2 regions of the Micromonospora sp. NPDC049374 genome follow, and region 2 is predicted to be linked to the other one. Evidence: riboswitches for the same ligand, from Rfam matches in the RefSeq annotation. Region 2 holds a riboswitch; the other holds the start of a gene.
What was found. Region 2 has a riboswitch for cobalamin ahead of AB0J93_RS24990 (ribonucleoside-diphosphate reductase subunit alpha). Riboswitches for the same ligand answer to the same signal wherever they lie in the genome.
Positions count from the first base shown of each region.

Region 1: linked by a shared signal. The riboswitch ahead of metE (5-methyltetrahydropteroyltriglutamate--homocysteine S-methyltransferase) and the one ahead of AB0J93_RS24990 (ribonucleoside-diphosphate reductase subunit alpha) in region 2 are both predicted to bind cobalamin.

Region 1 covers NZ_JBFAQH010000004.1:312,830-320,522, forward strand. The annotation lists gene AB0J93_RS09775 (VOC family protein) at 32-388, shown strand; gene AB0J93_RS09780 (glyoxalase) at 496-1,098, shown strand; gene metE (5-methyltetrahydropteroyltriglutamate--homocysteine S-methyltransferase) at 1,494-3,731, opposite strand; cobalamin riboswitch at 3,844-4,055, opposite strand; gene AB0J93_RS09790 (alpha/beta hydrolase) at 4,158-4,892, opposite strand; gene AB0J93_RS09795 (hypothetical protein) at 4,938-5,411, opposite strand; gene AB0J93_RS09800 (sigma-70 family RNA polymerase sigma factor) at 5,806-6,387, shown strand; gene AB0J93_RS09805 (hypothetical protein) at 6,432-6,956, shown strand; gene AB0J93_RS09810 (S8/S53 family peptidase) at 6,997-7,693, opposite strand, start outside.
Region 2 covers NZ_JBFAQH010000017.1:106,641-114,333, forward strand. The annotation lists gene AB0J93_RS24985 (ribonucleotide-diphosphate reductase subunit beta) at 1-113, opposite strand, end outside; gene AB0J93_RS24990 (ribonucleoside-diphosphate reductase subunit alpha) at 149-2,521, opposite strand; cobalamin riboswitch at 2,664-2,869, opposite strand; gene AB0J93_RS24995 (alpha/beta hydrolase) at 3,039-3,959, shown strand; gene AB0J93_RS25000 (MerR family transcriptional regulator) at 3,964-4,737, shown strand; gene AB0J93_RS25005 (FUSC family protein) at 4,889-5,890, opposite strand; gene AB0J93_RS25010 (hypothetical protein) at 6,597-7,052, shown strand; gene AB0J93_RS25015 (hypothetical protein) at 7,049-7,486, shown strand; gene AB0J93_RS25020 (hypothetical protein) at 7,483-7,693, shown strand, end outside.

The DNA.
Region 1 (7,693 bases), on a different contig from region 2:
CGCCTGCGGCCGACGAACTGAAGGAGTCACCATGACCCGCCTCACCACCCAGGGAATCAGAACCGTGCTGCATCCAGTGTCGGATCTGACCAGGGCCAAAACGGTGTATGCCGCCCTACTCGGTATCCCGCCCACGGACGACTCGTCCTACTACGTCGGATTCAATGCCTCCGGCCAGCACATCGGGCTCGTGCCGGGCGGTGGACCGCAGCGCATGACCGCCCCCGTGGCCTACTGGCACGTGACCGACATCGAGGCGAAATTGACCGAGCTTTGCGCCGCCGGCGCCACGCTGACCGAGCCCGCACACGACGTCGGCGGCGGTCGCCTCGTAGCTGCCGTGACCGACCCCGACGGCAATGTGCTGGGGCTGATCCAAGACCGGTGACAGCGTCACCCCGACCACTGTCGGAACCACCCGACGAATCTGTGCCGGTGACACGGCCGCTTCGCGGCGTCTCGGCCGCAATCCGCACCCACGGAAGGACCTCAGCCATGGCCTCCATCGACTCGGTCACATTCGAAGTGACCGACCCCGCCGCCGCCCGCCACTTCTACACCGTGGCGTTCGATCTGGGCGAACGGCTGCGCGTACGCGCCTCGCAGGCTCCCACAACCGGCTTCCGCGGCTTCGCCATGTCGCTCGTGGTATCCCAGCCAAGCACGGTGGACAGCTTCTTCGGCACCGCTCTGGGCGCCGGAGCGACAGAGTTGAAACCGGCCGCGAAGGGTTTCTGGGGCTACGGCGGCGTACTGCGTGACCCGTACGGCACGATCTGGAAGATCGCGACCTCGACGAAGAAGAACACCGGACCGACCAGCCGACACATCGACGAGATCGTCCTCCTGCTCGGAGTGGCCGACGTCGCCGCCACCAGACGGTTCTACGCCGAACGCGGCCTGCCCGTGGCCAAGAGCTTTGGCCGCAGGTACGTCGAGTTCGCCACCTCGAACATCAAGCTGGCACTGTACAGCCGGCGTACCGCGGCCAAGGACGTCGGCGTTTCACCCGAGGGAACCGGATCACACCGGCTCGCCATCGGCAGCAGTGCCGGAACCTTCACCGACCCGGACGGCTTCGAATGGAGCGCCACCTGAGTGCGGCCGGGATGGCGAATTCAGGTATCGGGGTTCGTCATCCCGGACGCAGTCCTCATCGTTCCATCGAAGGAAGATGTGTTCAATGAGTGCCACCGACAGCAGCGTCTACGAGGTTTTCACGCATCATCTGCCACTTCCAGCCGGCGGCGAAGTTCAAGACGCGTTACGCCACGCTGGGGTTCAGCGACCAGGCCGAGCTGGACGAAGGCTCGATGTGGCCGGCCGTGTTCCATGATCGACCTGCTGGAGACCGCGATTACCTCGCCCTGGGATTGCCTTGCGGAAACCATGGTGATCACCGCTGGCGTGTTCGCGGCGAGTGGCGAGCCGAACGTGTTGACGGGCGGTACCGACCACGAGCCGCGTGGTCGGTACCGCCCGGCTCGGTACGGTCAGCTGGCGCGTACCTCGGCGGCGGCGGCCACCAGGTGCCGCAGGGACGCCTCGACCTCCGGATAGCCGCGCGTCTTGAGGCCGCAGTCCGGATTCACCCACAACCGGCGGGCCGGCACGGCCGCGACGGCCCGGCGCAGCGCCTCGATCACCTCGCCGCGCGGCGGTACCCGGGGTGAGTGGATGTCCCACACCCCGGGGCCGACGCCCCGGCCGTAGCCGATCGCGGCCAGGTCGTCGAGGACCTCCATCTTGGACCGCGACGCCTCAATGCTTGTGACGTCGGCGTCGAGGGCGTCGATGGCGTGGATCACCTCACCGAACTCCGAGTAGCACAGGTGGGTGTGGATCTGGGTGTCGTCGGCGACACCGCTGGTGGCCAGCCGGAACGCTCCGACGGCCCAGTCCAGGTACGCCTTCTGGTCGGCGCTGCGCAGCGGCAGCGTCTCCCGTAGCGCCGGTTCGTCGACCTGGATGACCCGGACCCCGGCGCCCTCCAGGTCACGGCACTCATCGCGTAGGGCGAGCGCGACCTGGTCGGCGGTGTCCGCGAGGGGTTGGTCGGTGCGGACGAACGACCAGGCCAGGATGGTGACCGGGCCGGTGAGCATGCCCTTGACCGGTCTGCTGGTCAGCGACTGCGCGTAGGTGGACCATTCCACGGTCATCGGTGCCCGGCGGGACACGTCGCCGTAGATGATCGGCGGGCGTACGCAGCGGGAGCCGTAGGACTGCACCCAGCCATGCTGCGTGGCGGCGAAGCCGTCGAGTTGCTCGCCGAAGTACTGCACCATGTCGTTGCGTTCCGGTTCACCGTGCACGAGCACGTCCAGGCCCAGCTGTTCCTGCAACCGGATGACGTGCTCCACCTCCGCGCGCATCCGCGACGCGTAGCCGGCGTCGTCGAGGCTGCCGGCCCGGTGCGCGGCGCGGGCCTTGCGCAGCTCGGCGGTCTGCGGGAACGACCCGATCGTCGTGGTCGGCAGTTCCGGCAGGCTGAGTCGTTCCTGCTGGCGGGCGGCCCGGGTGGGGTATTCACCACGCTGCCGGTCGGTGGGGCGCAGGGCGGCCAGCCGACCGCGTACGTCGTCGTGACGCCAGTCGGCCGGGGTGGGCGGCAGGGGCGCGGGTAGCGCGGTGGTGCCGTCGCGCAGCGCGCGGCCGAGCACGACGATCTCGTCGACCTTCTGCCGGGCGAACGCCAACCGCTCGGACAACCGGGGGTCGAGGTGGGTCTCGGCGGACACGTCGACCGGCACGTGCAGCAGCGAGCAGGACGAGGACACGGCGACGTGATCGGCCAGGCCGGCGACCGTCGCGCCGGCCGTCACGGCCGCCCGCAGGTCGGTACGCCAGACGTTACGGCCGTCGACCAGACCGGCGACGATGGTCTTGCCGCCCAGCGGTCCGGCGGCGGCGAGCCGGTGAAGGTTGCCCGGTCCGGCGACCAGGTCCAGGCCGACGGCTTCGACCGGGGTGTCCAGCAGGGCCGGAAGCGCGTCGCCGAGGTCACCGAAGTAGGTCGCCACGAAGATCCGCGGTCGGTGTGCGAGTTCACCGAGCCTGGTGTAGGCGCGACGCAGTGCATCGATCTCGGCCGGGCTGCGGTCGGTGACGTAGGCCGGCTCGTCCAGCTGCACCCAGCCGACACCCACATCCGCCAGGGCGGCGAGAATCCGGGCGTACGTCTCGACCAGGTCGTCGAGCCGGGCGAACGGATCGTCCCCCTTGGCCAGCAGCAGGAACGTGGCCGGGCCGACGAACACCGGCCGGGTGATGACACCCAGGTCACGGGCCTCGACGTACTCGTCCAACGCTTTCACCGGGTTGGCGGTGAACACGGTGTCCGCGGCGATCTCCGGCACCAGGTAGTGGTAGTTGGTGTCGAACCACTTCGTCAGCTCCAGCGCCGGCTCGGCATCCACCCCGCGGGCCATGGCGAAGTAGCTGTCCAGCGCGGACAGGCCCAGCCGAGCGAACCGGGTCGGGACCGCTCCGACGGCGACGGCCGTGTCGAGCATCTGGTCGTAGTAGGAGAACGTGTTCGACGGGATCGCGTCCAGACGGGCATCGCGCAGCGTCCGCCACACCTGCGCCCGGAGGCCGGCGGCGGTGTTGGCCAGAGCCTCGGCGTCGATGGTGCCGGCCCAGTACGCCTCGACGGCCTTTTTCAATTCACGGTTGGCGCCGATGCGTGGATAGCCGAGCACGGTGCTCTGCCCGAATGCGGTACTCACCAAGGGGGTCCTTCCCTCGCAGTGTCCGGCGGACACGGGAGGGGAAGACGGGTACACCTCAGGTACCGGCTTCCGCCCTGGCCCTCCCGAGAGGCCGCCGGCGGCGCACACCGGCGGCGTGCGCAGCACTGGCAGGTCTTCGGACTCGCGGGCATGACACCAGGTCGCCTACTGGCCGTCGCTTCCCAGACCTCACGGTCCAGTGCTCTGTTGACGGCGGTCGTTCCCACTCACCGCTGCGGGGCAGCCCCGGATTCACACCGGGTTCCCTCTTACGACGCCCCACCCAGCCGGACGGGACGAACCAGCACCACCGCCATCGTACGGGCCACGCCGCGGGACGGGGGTCCGGAGTGCCCGACCTACGGACGCCGGCACCGAGCAGAGTTGACTCTGCTCGGCCTCGCCCGGATCGCCTCAGGCCCGCTAACGTAGGTGCCGGGCGAAGAACCGGCCGGCGTCCTCCCCTGCGTACCAGGGAACACCTGTGTGTCCGCCCATGTTGGCGTGCAGCGTCTTCTCCTTGGAGCCGAAGGCGTCGAACAGATTCAGGGCCGCCTGTCGGTCATTGCTTTCGTCATCCCACTGCAACAGCACGTGCAACGGAATGGTGACCTGCCGGGCCTGCTCGAACATGAGGCGCGGCACGAAACTCCCGGCGAAGAGACCGGCGGCCACGATGCGCGGCTCGACCACCGCAAGCCGGATGCCGACGGAGATCACGCCACCCGAGTACCCGACCGGGCCACCGATCTCGGGCAGCGACAGGAGGGCGTCCAGGGCGGCCTGCGATTCCGGGACTGCCTTGTCGACGAGCGGGAGAACGAGGGCGTCGATGATCTCATCGCTGACCGGCTCGCCGGCCTCCAGCGCCCGGCGCAGGCCGACGCGGGCCTGCTCGACGGCGGCCCAACGGGGCCGGTCACCGCTGCCGGGCAGCTCGATCGCAGCTGCGGCGAAGCCCTCCGCCGCGGCCTGGCAGGCCCGCGCCACCAGCCGGGGATACATCCTGCGCAGTCCGAGCGGCGGGTGGCCGAGCAGGATCAGCGGGACCGGAGCGGATATGGATGCGGGCGTCCACAGGATGCCGGGGATCTCGCCGAGGGCGAACTCGCGTTCGAGGACGTCGCCATCGAGGCGCTGCTCAGTAGTGAATCGCATGGTCGTACCTTTCGGGAGTGCTCGCGAACGGCGCTCCCGGACGACCTATCGTCCGACCGTGACCCCGCGGGGGAGCACCCATGTCGAAACGTTCACGGGTACCACCTCCTCGGTCTCTCGCACGGCCGCCGGCAAACTAGCAGCTGGCCGCTGCGGTCCGCCACGCAGTTTCGCCGGGGGGCCGCACAGGTAGACGTCCCGTTCGGCGATGTCGGGAACCAGGCCGCGCAGGCTCTCCGGACTGAACGGCTGGCTGCCGTCGGCGGTGCGCCCGGTCAGCAGGTGCAGGCGGGCACCCCGGGCCTGTACGAGGTTGCGCAGCTCGCCGATCAGCACCGCGTCGGCGGGTGTGCGGGCTCGGTAGAGGACCACGACGTCTCCCGTCAGTTCCGGGTCCTCCAGCAACGCCCGGATCGGAGTGATGCCGATGCCGCCAGCGATCAGCAGCGCGTTCTCCCGGGTACGGCCGGCGGTGGTGAGGGCCCCGTACGGTCCCTCGGCGTAGACCCGGGTGCCCACCGGCAACTGCCGCAGCCCGGCGCTGGTCGAGCCGATCGCCTTCGCGGTCAGCCGCAGGGTACGACCGTCGGGCGGTAACGGCCGATCGCGGTCAGGGTGTTGGGCACCGGCCGGCTCGGATGGGCGAACATGACCTGGAGGATCACCAAGTTGACCAGGAGAAACGTCCATAGCAGCAGGTACGCGGCCCGGCTCGCCCGCCGGCCCTACCGCGGTTCGCGCACCTCCCCATTCACTGCATCCGATAGGATCCGCTGGTCTGGTCAGCTCTCACCGCGACGTGTGCACGGCCGGGGTCCGGCCCGCCCACCTACAGCTGCGCGGCCGGCACGTCGGAAGGCTTCGGATGAGAGAGAGGCAGACCGGGGCGGGTTCGCCGCAACCGGTGCCCGCTGTGCAGCATGACGTCGCGCACCAACTGCGGCTCGCCGCCTCCGGCGACCAGGTCGCCTGGAACAACCTCGTCGACCGGTTCAGCCCGCTGCTCTGGTCCATCTGCCGGCATTTCGGCCTGAGTTCGGCCGACGCCGCTGACGCGTTTCAACTCACCTGGCTGCGACTACTTGAGCACCTCGACACCATCCACGACCCCGCCCGCCTGCCCGGCTGGCTCGGCACAACCTGCCGCCGGGAGTGCCTGGGTATCCTCCGCCGCAACAAGCGTGTCCGGCCCACGGATGACGACCGGTTACTGGACCGCTTCAGCGGACCGTCCTCGTCGGCCGACCAACCGGCGCTGATCGCGGACCGGAACGCACGGCTGTGGCGCGAGTTTGGCCGACTCGACGTCCGCTGCCAGAAGATCCTGCGACTCCTGCTGATCGAACCGGCAGGAGACCGGGTCTCCTACGAGTTGGTCGCCGCGGCACTCGACATGCCGGTGGGCAGTCTCGGGCCGATCCGGGGGCGGTGCCTGGCAAGACTGCGTGGCCTACTTGACGCCGAGGGTATCAGTGACGCGCTGCGCGACTCGTAGGAGGAAAAGCGGTTGACGGCAACCCGAGGACTGAGGGAGGAATCGTGGACGACGAGCACGCGGGGCCGGAGACGCCAGCGCCGGGCGCGGACGATCGGCTGCTGGCCCCCCTCGGCGATTTGATCCGGGCGGAGGACCCGCCGCCGGCCGTGGCGGTGGAGCTGGCCAAGCAGAGCTTCGGTCTGCGCCAGGTCGACACCGAGCTGGCGACGCTCGTGGCCGACTCGGCGGTGGACGCGGTCGGGACCGCGGTACGCGCCGGCGAGCGGGGAACCGTCCCACGGCTGCTCACCTTCGAGTTCGGGGGCCCGACCGAGACCGGTGAGCCGGAGGCGGTCGAGGTGGAGGTCAGCCGGTCCGGCCGGTACCGTCGGCTGCTCGGCCAACTGCAACCGCCGGGGGCGGCCAGGATCGAGGTACGGCAGCCCGAGGTCGACGCCGTCCGTCAGGTGGACGCCGACGACCAGGGACGGTTCGTGGTGGAGGCGGTCGGTGCCGGGTTGATGCGTCTGACCTGGCGTCGCCCGGGACGGAACGCGATCACCACGGCCTGGGTCAGACTGGACTGACTGTGCCGGCCGGCGTCACACCGGCCGGCACCTGCGGTCCTCAGACCGGCGTACCCGGCAGTACCCGCAGCACCCGCCCGTAACCGGGAATTGTGCGCCGCCCGGCCAGCAACGCGTCCAGCGCGTCACGGGGAGTCAGGCCGGGATCGTCCAGGCAGGCCCTGGCGACCATGCCGCTGATCTGCGGGGCGGAAAACGACGTCCCGCTCCAGACCGCCCAGGAGTTCGCCGGAAACGAGTAGTCGGCTACCGCCGGGTCCGGCACCGGCGGCAGCGTGCCGGTCACGAAGGTGGCGACCACCCCGAGGCCGACGCAGGAGCAGTCGACCCAGTCGCCGTGACTGGAGAACGGGGCCGGTAGCAGGTCCTCGGTCAGCGCACCGACCGCCACCACGCCGTCGAAGGCCGCCGGATACATCGGATCCTCGCTGCCGTTGTTTCCGGCGCTCGCCACGATCAGGACCTCCGGGAACCGGTCCGCGATCATCCGCACCGCGCTCTGTAGGGCCAGCGGTGGCACACCGTCGACGGCGGGCGTGCCGATCGAGGCGTTGATGATCAGTCGTACGCCGTCGGCGGCTGCCTCCTTTACGGCGCGCAGCATCGCCTCGGCGGCCTCTGCGTCGGTGCCCAGCCCGTCGCTGCGGGTGAACCGGTATGCCGCCACCTCACACCGGGGCGCCACCCGCTGCACGATGCCGGCGGCGAAGCTCCCGTGCCCGGCCGACCAGTCGAGC
Region 2 (7,693 bases):
AGGTCGACCTCCTCGACGGTCCAGGTGTTCTTGATGGCGTCCTTGAACCGGTCGAAGAACTGCGGGTAGCGCATCGGTCGCAGGGTCAGGTCCATACCGGGGTCGAGCAGCATCTGCCGCCGGCCGGTGTCGGGTTCGGAAACGGTGGTCACTGGCAGGCCTCGCAGCTCTCGGGGTTTTCCAGGGAGCAGGCCAGCGCCTCGTCGTCGCTTACCGCGACGATCGGCTTGACCGCCGGGGTGACGGCGACGGTGGCCTGCTGGATCCGGGTCGCGGGACGCGACCGCAGGTAGTAGGTGGTCTTCAGCCCGGCTTTCCAGGCGTACAGGTACATCGAGGAGAGCTTGCCGATGGTCGGCGCGCTGAGGAACAGGTTCAGCGACTGCGACTGGTCGACGAACGGCGCACGGGCGGCGGCCAGGTCGACAAGCGCCCGCTGCGGCAGCTCCCACGCGGTACGGAACAGCTCCCGCACCTCCTCGGGCAGTTCGGCGATGCCCTGCACCGACCCCTCGGCCCGCTTGATCTGCTCCCGGATCGGCGCCGTCCACAGCCCACGCGCCTTCAGCTCCCGGACCAGGTAGGTGTTGATCTGGAGGAACTCACCGGACATCGTCTCGCGCTTGAACAGGTTGGACACCTGCGGCTCGATGCACTCGTAGCAACCGGCGATCGAGGCGATCGTGGCGGTCGGCGCGATCGCGACAAGCAGCGAGTTGCGCAGGCCGTGACGGGCGATCCGCTCCCGCAGCGCGGCCCACCGCTGCTCCTGCGTCACCTCCGCGCCCCACAGGTCGGGATGCAGCTCACCCATCGCGGCCCGGGTTTCGGCGTACGCCGGGTGTGGGCCGAACCGCTCGGCCAGCCCGGCCGACGTCTCCAGCGCGGTCAGGAAGATCTCCTCCTGTACCCGGGTCGACAGCTCCCGCGCCGGCGCCGAGTCGAACGGCAGCCGCAGGGTGAACAACGCGTCCTGCAGCCCCATCAGGCCGAGCCCGACCGGACGCCAGCGCGGATTCGACACCGCCGTCTGCTCAGCCGGGTAGTAGTTGATGTCGATCACCCGGTCGAGGAACACCACGGCCGTGCGTACCGTCGCGCGCAGCTTCTCCCAGTCGACGCCGTCGGCGGTGACGTGCGCGCCCAGGTTGACCGACCCCAGGTTGCACACGGCCGTCTCGGTGTCGCTGTTGACCTCCAGGATCTCTGTGCACAGGTTCGACAGGTGGATCGTGTTGCCGGGCACACCGGTCTGGTTGGACAGCCGGTTCGCCGCGTCCTTGAACGTCATCCAACCGTTGCCGGTCTGCGCGAGCGTACGCATCATCCGGCCGTACAGGTCGCGGGCCTTCACCGTCCGCACGGCCTTCTTCTCCGCGGCCCGGTACGCCTCGTCGAACGCCTCGCCGAACAGGTCCGGCAGCTCGGGTGCGTCCGACGGGTCGATAAGCGACCAGTCGCCGTCGGCCTCGACCCGGCGCATGAACTCGTCCGGGATCCAGTTGGCCAGATTCAGGTTGTGGGTACGCCGGGACTCCTCGCCGGTGTTGTCCCGCAGCTCCAGGAACTCCTCGATGTCCGGGTGCCACGGCTCCAGGTACACACAGGCCGCGCCCTTGCGGCGGCCACCCTGGTTGACCGCCGCCACCCCGGCGTCGAGCGTCTTGAGGAACGGCACGATGCCGTTGGACCTGCCGTTGGTGCCCCGGATCAACGCGCCCCGGCCCCGGACCCGCGACCAGGAGATGCCGATGCCGCCGGAGAACTTCGACAGCTTCGCCACCTGGTGGTACCGCTCGTAGATCGAGTCGAGTTCGTCGCGCGGCGAGTCGACAAGGAAACACGACGACATCTGGGTGTGCCGGGTTCCCGAGTTGAACAGTGTCGGTGAACTCGGCAGGTACGCCAGGCTCGACATCAGCCGGTAGAACCCGATCGCCTCGCCCGGTGTCTGCGACAGCCCGCAGGCCACCCGCAGGAGCCAGTACTGCGGCGTCTCCACCACCAGGCGGGTCTGCGGATGCCGCAGCAGGTACCGGTCCGCGACGGTGCGCAGTCCGAAGTACTCGAACCGCAGGTCACCGTCGGGGTCGACCGCGTCGTCCAGCTTGCGCGCGTTCCGGGCCACGAACGCGGCTGTCTCGTCCCCGATCAGCCCGAGGCCGTGGGCGTACCGGATGGACTGGCTGAAGCTGGCCACCTGCTGTCCACGGACCTCCTTGTCCACGTACGCGGCCAGCAGCCGCGCCGCCAGCTTCGAGTACTGCGGCTCCGTACCGATCAGTTCGGCGGCCGTCTGGATGGACAGCTTGTCCAGTTCGGCGGTGGTGGCACCGTCGTACAGGCCGCTGATGGTCTTGGTGGCCACCCGCAGCGGATCGACCTCGTCGAGGTCGGCCACCCACCGCTCCACCGCCCGGACGATCTTGTTGACGTCCACCGGTTCCGTGGCGCCGTCGCGCTTGCGGACCTGCATCACCTGCCGGCGCTGCTCCGACACACCTGCGTCGGAGGCCGGCATCTCCCGCACGACCGTCACGTCTCTCTCCTCGCGCCGTCTGCTCAGGGCCTCGGACACGCGGGAGGACGCCACGGGATCCGCGCAGGCGGCACGGCCCGTTCCTGGCGTCGGCCGTCCCACGCGGCCTGCGGCCGCCGCCCACGAGTGCGGGCGGCGTGCTGGCAGGTCTTCGGACTCGTGGGCGTGCTCGCGCGCTCCTACTGGCCGTCGCTTCCCAGGCCGGGGCCCAGTGCTGTGTGACGGCTGTCGTTCCCACTCACCGCTGCGGGGCAGCCCCGGATTCACACCGGGTTCCCTCTTGCCTCGGCCGCCCCGGATGGGCGCCGAACCAGCTACGAGTGACACCATATATGGGCCGCCCTCGAACGCAAGACACCAGATGGTGTGTCGGCGTGTTCCGCAACGGACGTCACATCCGGCTACCCACCCAGCCGCTGGTGCGTAGCAGAACCGCAGCGTCCTCAGTAGGTGCCCAGCGGTTGACCTTGACGCAGGGTCAACCTCTGAAGATGACGGCATGACCACGAACTCCAGTGCGAACGAGGTAACCAAACCGTCCAGGTCGCTCGGCGGCCACGGTAGAAATGGCGAACGCGTCGAGCAGGACGAGCATTCGGTGCGGCATTTCACGGTCCACCACGACGGCGTCACGATCCCGGTGTCTCGCGGCGGACGGGGACGTCCGCTGGTCCTGTGTCCCGGGTTGAACTCGACCCAGGCGGACCTGCACGAGCTGACCGAGTTGCTGCGGCACGACCACGACGTGGTGAGCTTCGACCTGCGCGGCCATGGCCGCGCCTCCGCCGCCGACCGGTACTCCTTCGAGGATTTCCTCAGCGACCTCGCGGCCGTGATGGCGACGCTGGAAAGCCTCGACCCACACTCGGCGCCCCTGCTCGTGGGCTATTCACTGGGTGCGGACCTGGCCGTGCGCTATGCCTCCGAGCATCCTGACACCCTCGCCGCGCTGGTGCTCATCGACGGGGCGAATCCGGTCCCCGAACCGTTCATCACCGAGGCCGACGCGGCGGCGTTTCTCGCGATGTGGAAGGACTTGGCAACGCAGCAGGAATCCTTACGGGGCACCGCCCGCCAAGTGTTGCTCACCGCCCAGGAGATCTTTGACTTGAATGCCGAGATCGATGTGGTTCGGTCCGGGCTACTGCACCGCTACCGGAAGATCGACCGGCCCATCCGCATGATCATGTCGACCTCGATGGCCGGCGACAGCGGCGAAGAACCGGCCCTGCGCCTCAACCACAACTGGCGGGCCGGCGTCGAGCGGCTCGTCCGCGAGCAGCCGCACATCGCCACGTTCTGGCTCGACGCCGACCATCGGCTGGCCTTCACGCACGCCCACGAGATCGCGCAGATCATCCGAACCACCCAGGACGCGACCGGCCAGGCCGACTCCCTCGACCGCGCCGTAGCAGACTGAGGCGATGCTGACCATCGGTGAGCTGGCGTCATACGCCGGTGTGACAGTGCGGGCGGTACGGCATTACCACGCCAAGGGCCTGCTGCCGGAGCCGGAGCGGGACCACTCCGGCTACCGCAGGTACGACGCCACCGCCATGGTCGAGCTCATCAGAATCCGGACCCTCGCCGAGGCCGGGGTCCCGCTCGCCCGGGTACGGGAACTGCTGCAAGCCGACGAGAAGGAGTTCGCCGAGGCGGTCGCGGACATCGACAAGCGGCTACGGGCGGAGATCCGGCAACGGCACCGGCAACGGGAACGGATCGCCCGCCTGACCTCCGGAGACAGCCTGGTGCTGCCCCCGGTGGTGATCGAGCATCTCGACCGGTTGCGGGCCCTCGGGGTCGACGAACGGATCGTTCAAGTCGAGCGCGACGGCTGGATCCCGCTGGCCGCGAGGTCACCGGAACGAGTCCCCGAGTGGATGGCACGCAAGCGGGAGCAGCTCGCCGACCCACAACTCATCGGCTTCTATCTCACCCTGGGTAATGCCCTCGACCGCACCGACGACCCGCAACTGGTCGAGCTGGCCGACGAACTGGCCGCCTACATCACCCGGATGGCCGACGAACGGGGCGACAACTACATCGACGACACCGCCATCGCGCCTCCCCTGGTCACGCTGATGGACGCACTGGCGTTCGACACCGTGCCACCGGCCCGCCGGCTGATCGAGTTGCTCAAGGAGCGAGGCTGGACCGGCTGGACCGAACTCAAACGAGTGGACCCGCCTGCGTAGGCACCCGAAATCCGGCACAAGCCGATACGTCAGCCTGGTTCAGGGACCTGCGATGATCACTGGCGTTGTATTGATCTCGCTGGCAGGCACCGACGGTCAAAGCGGACGCCACATCGCTTCACCTCGGACGCGGCAGTCGTCCTTGTCAGTCTCAGTTGGGCCTGATGTGGGCCAGGCGATTCGCCTCGGCTTGTGGCAGTCCGGACGCCTGGAGTAACTCGCCGACGACAGCGCGCACTCGTGAGACGACAACATTGCCGGAGAACTCGACGCCGTCGGCGCAGGCTTCGTCGAGTTCCTTGATCGCCCGCAATGCGCGCGTTCGCGTCGGGGCTGGCTCCCGGGCGGCGAAGAAGTCGCGGTACAGGAGCCTCAGCGCCTGGCCGGTTTGCTCGATCGACGCGGGAAGGCCGGGCGGTACCGGTTCACCGGCCCGTACGGTCGCTACCGTCCAGTGCACTATGTCGTGGGCACTGGTGTAGGCGTTCTCGAGGTGCTCGGCGGCGTGCTCGTACTGGCGCACAATCCCCAGCCGTCGTCTCCGCCACGGTGAGAGGACCACGACCTGCCGCGCTGCGGCAACCAGGTCCGTCGTCTTTGATCTCTGTTCCCAGGTGGTGGAGAAGCGCTTCAGGGCGTCCTCGGCTTGTTGACGGTCACGGTGGGCCAGGGCCGTAGCGGTAGCGGTCAGTTCACGGGCGAAGGCATCCATTGTCTTACCGGTAGCGCGGTGTAGGACGCGCACCGGGTTGAGCGGCAGAATCAGAAACGCGACGGCGATCGCAACAACGCCACCGACCAGGGCACTTTCCGTTCGCGCCACAGCCAGATCGGGTCCTTGCGCCACCGACGCCAACAGCAGGCCCGTGCCTCCTGCCTGCGCCATCACCCCGCCGCTGCCCCGAAACAAGACAGCCGCGGAGATGGCGATCGCCACGACCACGCCGGTCTGTACCGGCCCTACTCCGATGGCCCGTGTAATCAAATGCGCAACCACTGCCCCGGCGATAACCCCGGCGAGCATTTCGATCGTTCGCCTGATCCGATTACTGAAGGCTCCCGCGATCGTGCCGACCGCTACGGCGGGCGCGAACAACGGCTCCGCGTTGCCCAGCACTTCGCGCGTGATGAACCAAGACAGCTCAGCCGCCACACCAGCCTGCGCCGCGACGATGAAGGACGTGCGAAGTCGTTCGTACGCCTCTCGGCCTTGTCGCCGCACAGTCTCTCGCGGCGCACCTAGCGTCCGGCCACGCACCCCTCAACCTCCGGCTTGCCATCGGCTCCCCACGACATCGTCCTACCGGAACCGAGATCAAGTGCTAGGTACCAACTCTGGCTCTCCGCAGGTTGCGCCGCCACCCACCTGCTGCCGACCAGCGAGGACCGCACCCGCCGGGCCATCGACAAGGCGTTCGGTGAGGACCAGGCCGACGATGACGAGCCGGAAGCCCGTGACGGCCTGGAGACGGCAAGATCGTGGTTCAGCGCTTTCCGCAGGTGCCGGAAGTGCAGGTCACGGCACCTGCGGTCGTCACTTGGCGTTGAAGATATCCCGGCAAGCCCGAGACCTGCGATGACGGCCCGGAAAGGGCCTGTGAGCAAGCGAAACGCCACTCACTGACTGTCAACAACTTTCGGCGTTTGTCGGTGGCGAGTGCCCAAGATGTGCCCACCGACCCCCGCCATTAGGCGGGCCCGGACGCGGAGACTGCAACTCCGGGCGGGCCCTCAGATCGCCCCGTGGAGGCGACCCATGAGCACGATACCGACCCTGCCCGTCTGCGGACGGCCCGCCACGATCCGGATCGAGGCATACGCGCCGCTCGACGGCCGGATCCACGGCACGCTCGACCTCGGTGTACGTCTGCCCCGATCACGCCAACCAGGCCGTCACCGTGTTGGAGGCGGCCGGGTTCGCCACCCACCGCCTAGCCGGCGGCACCGAGGTGAAGCGCTGCGGCGACGGCATGGACTTCACAGACCCGACCGCCGTCCGCATCCTGACCGCCCCGGCGCCGGTCGCCGAGCCGTCGATCACGCCTCACCCGGCGTGGTGCGACCGGCAGAACTGCGCCGGCCGGGACGAACACCGGTCCGTCGCCCTGGAGGCCAACCCCGACGGCACGGAGATCCTCGCCGTGCGGTTGTGGCTCGCCCAGTTGCTCATCGCCGACACCGCCGCGCTGGTCGAGGTGGAGTTCATCGCCGGCCCCGACGAGACGGACGGGCATGTGCTGCCGCTGGCGCAGGCCATCGCCCTGTCCAACCGCATCCGGGCCCTGGTCGACCTGGAGCGGGGCGGTCGGCGATGAACGCCCGTACCCGTGTGGTGCTGCTGATCGACGCCGCTGACCCTCGCGGGCAGGCCCGGGTGCTGGCCTGGCTCGACAAGGTCGGCGCGGAACTGATGGCGCTGGTGCGGCCCGAGGACTTCCGGCACGCGCACCGCCTGGTGGCCGACGGTGAGGTGGACCTGATCGTCACCCCGGACGTTGCCGGCCTGCCGGGCGTGCTGGTGGCGTCGCCGGTCCTGATGGCCCGGATGGCCCGTGACCCGCAGGCGAACGCCGCCACCCGGGTCACGGAGCCGGACCGTCCGGAGATGGTGCGCTCCGGCGGGCTGGGTGCCGTCGTCGAGCGGCCGACGTCTGGCATGCCAGACACGAGGCGGCCGTCGATGCTGCGCCGGAACGAGCAGCCGGCGGCACCGAGACCCCGATGGATGCGGGCGGGTGGTCCCCGGTGAGCCGGCCGGAGCGGTGGTGGAGGCCGGAGACGAACCGCCGCCCGGCCGGCGGTGCCCGCCGTCGGGTGCACGCCCGACGGAAGGCGGCCGGCGCGTTCGATGCCGGATACGCCGCCGGGAAGGCGGAGCAGGCCAGCAAGGATCAGCGGCTGCGGGACAGCCTGGCCGAGCTGGTGCGGGCGGTCGACGCTGCGGACAACGGCGATC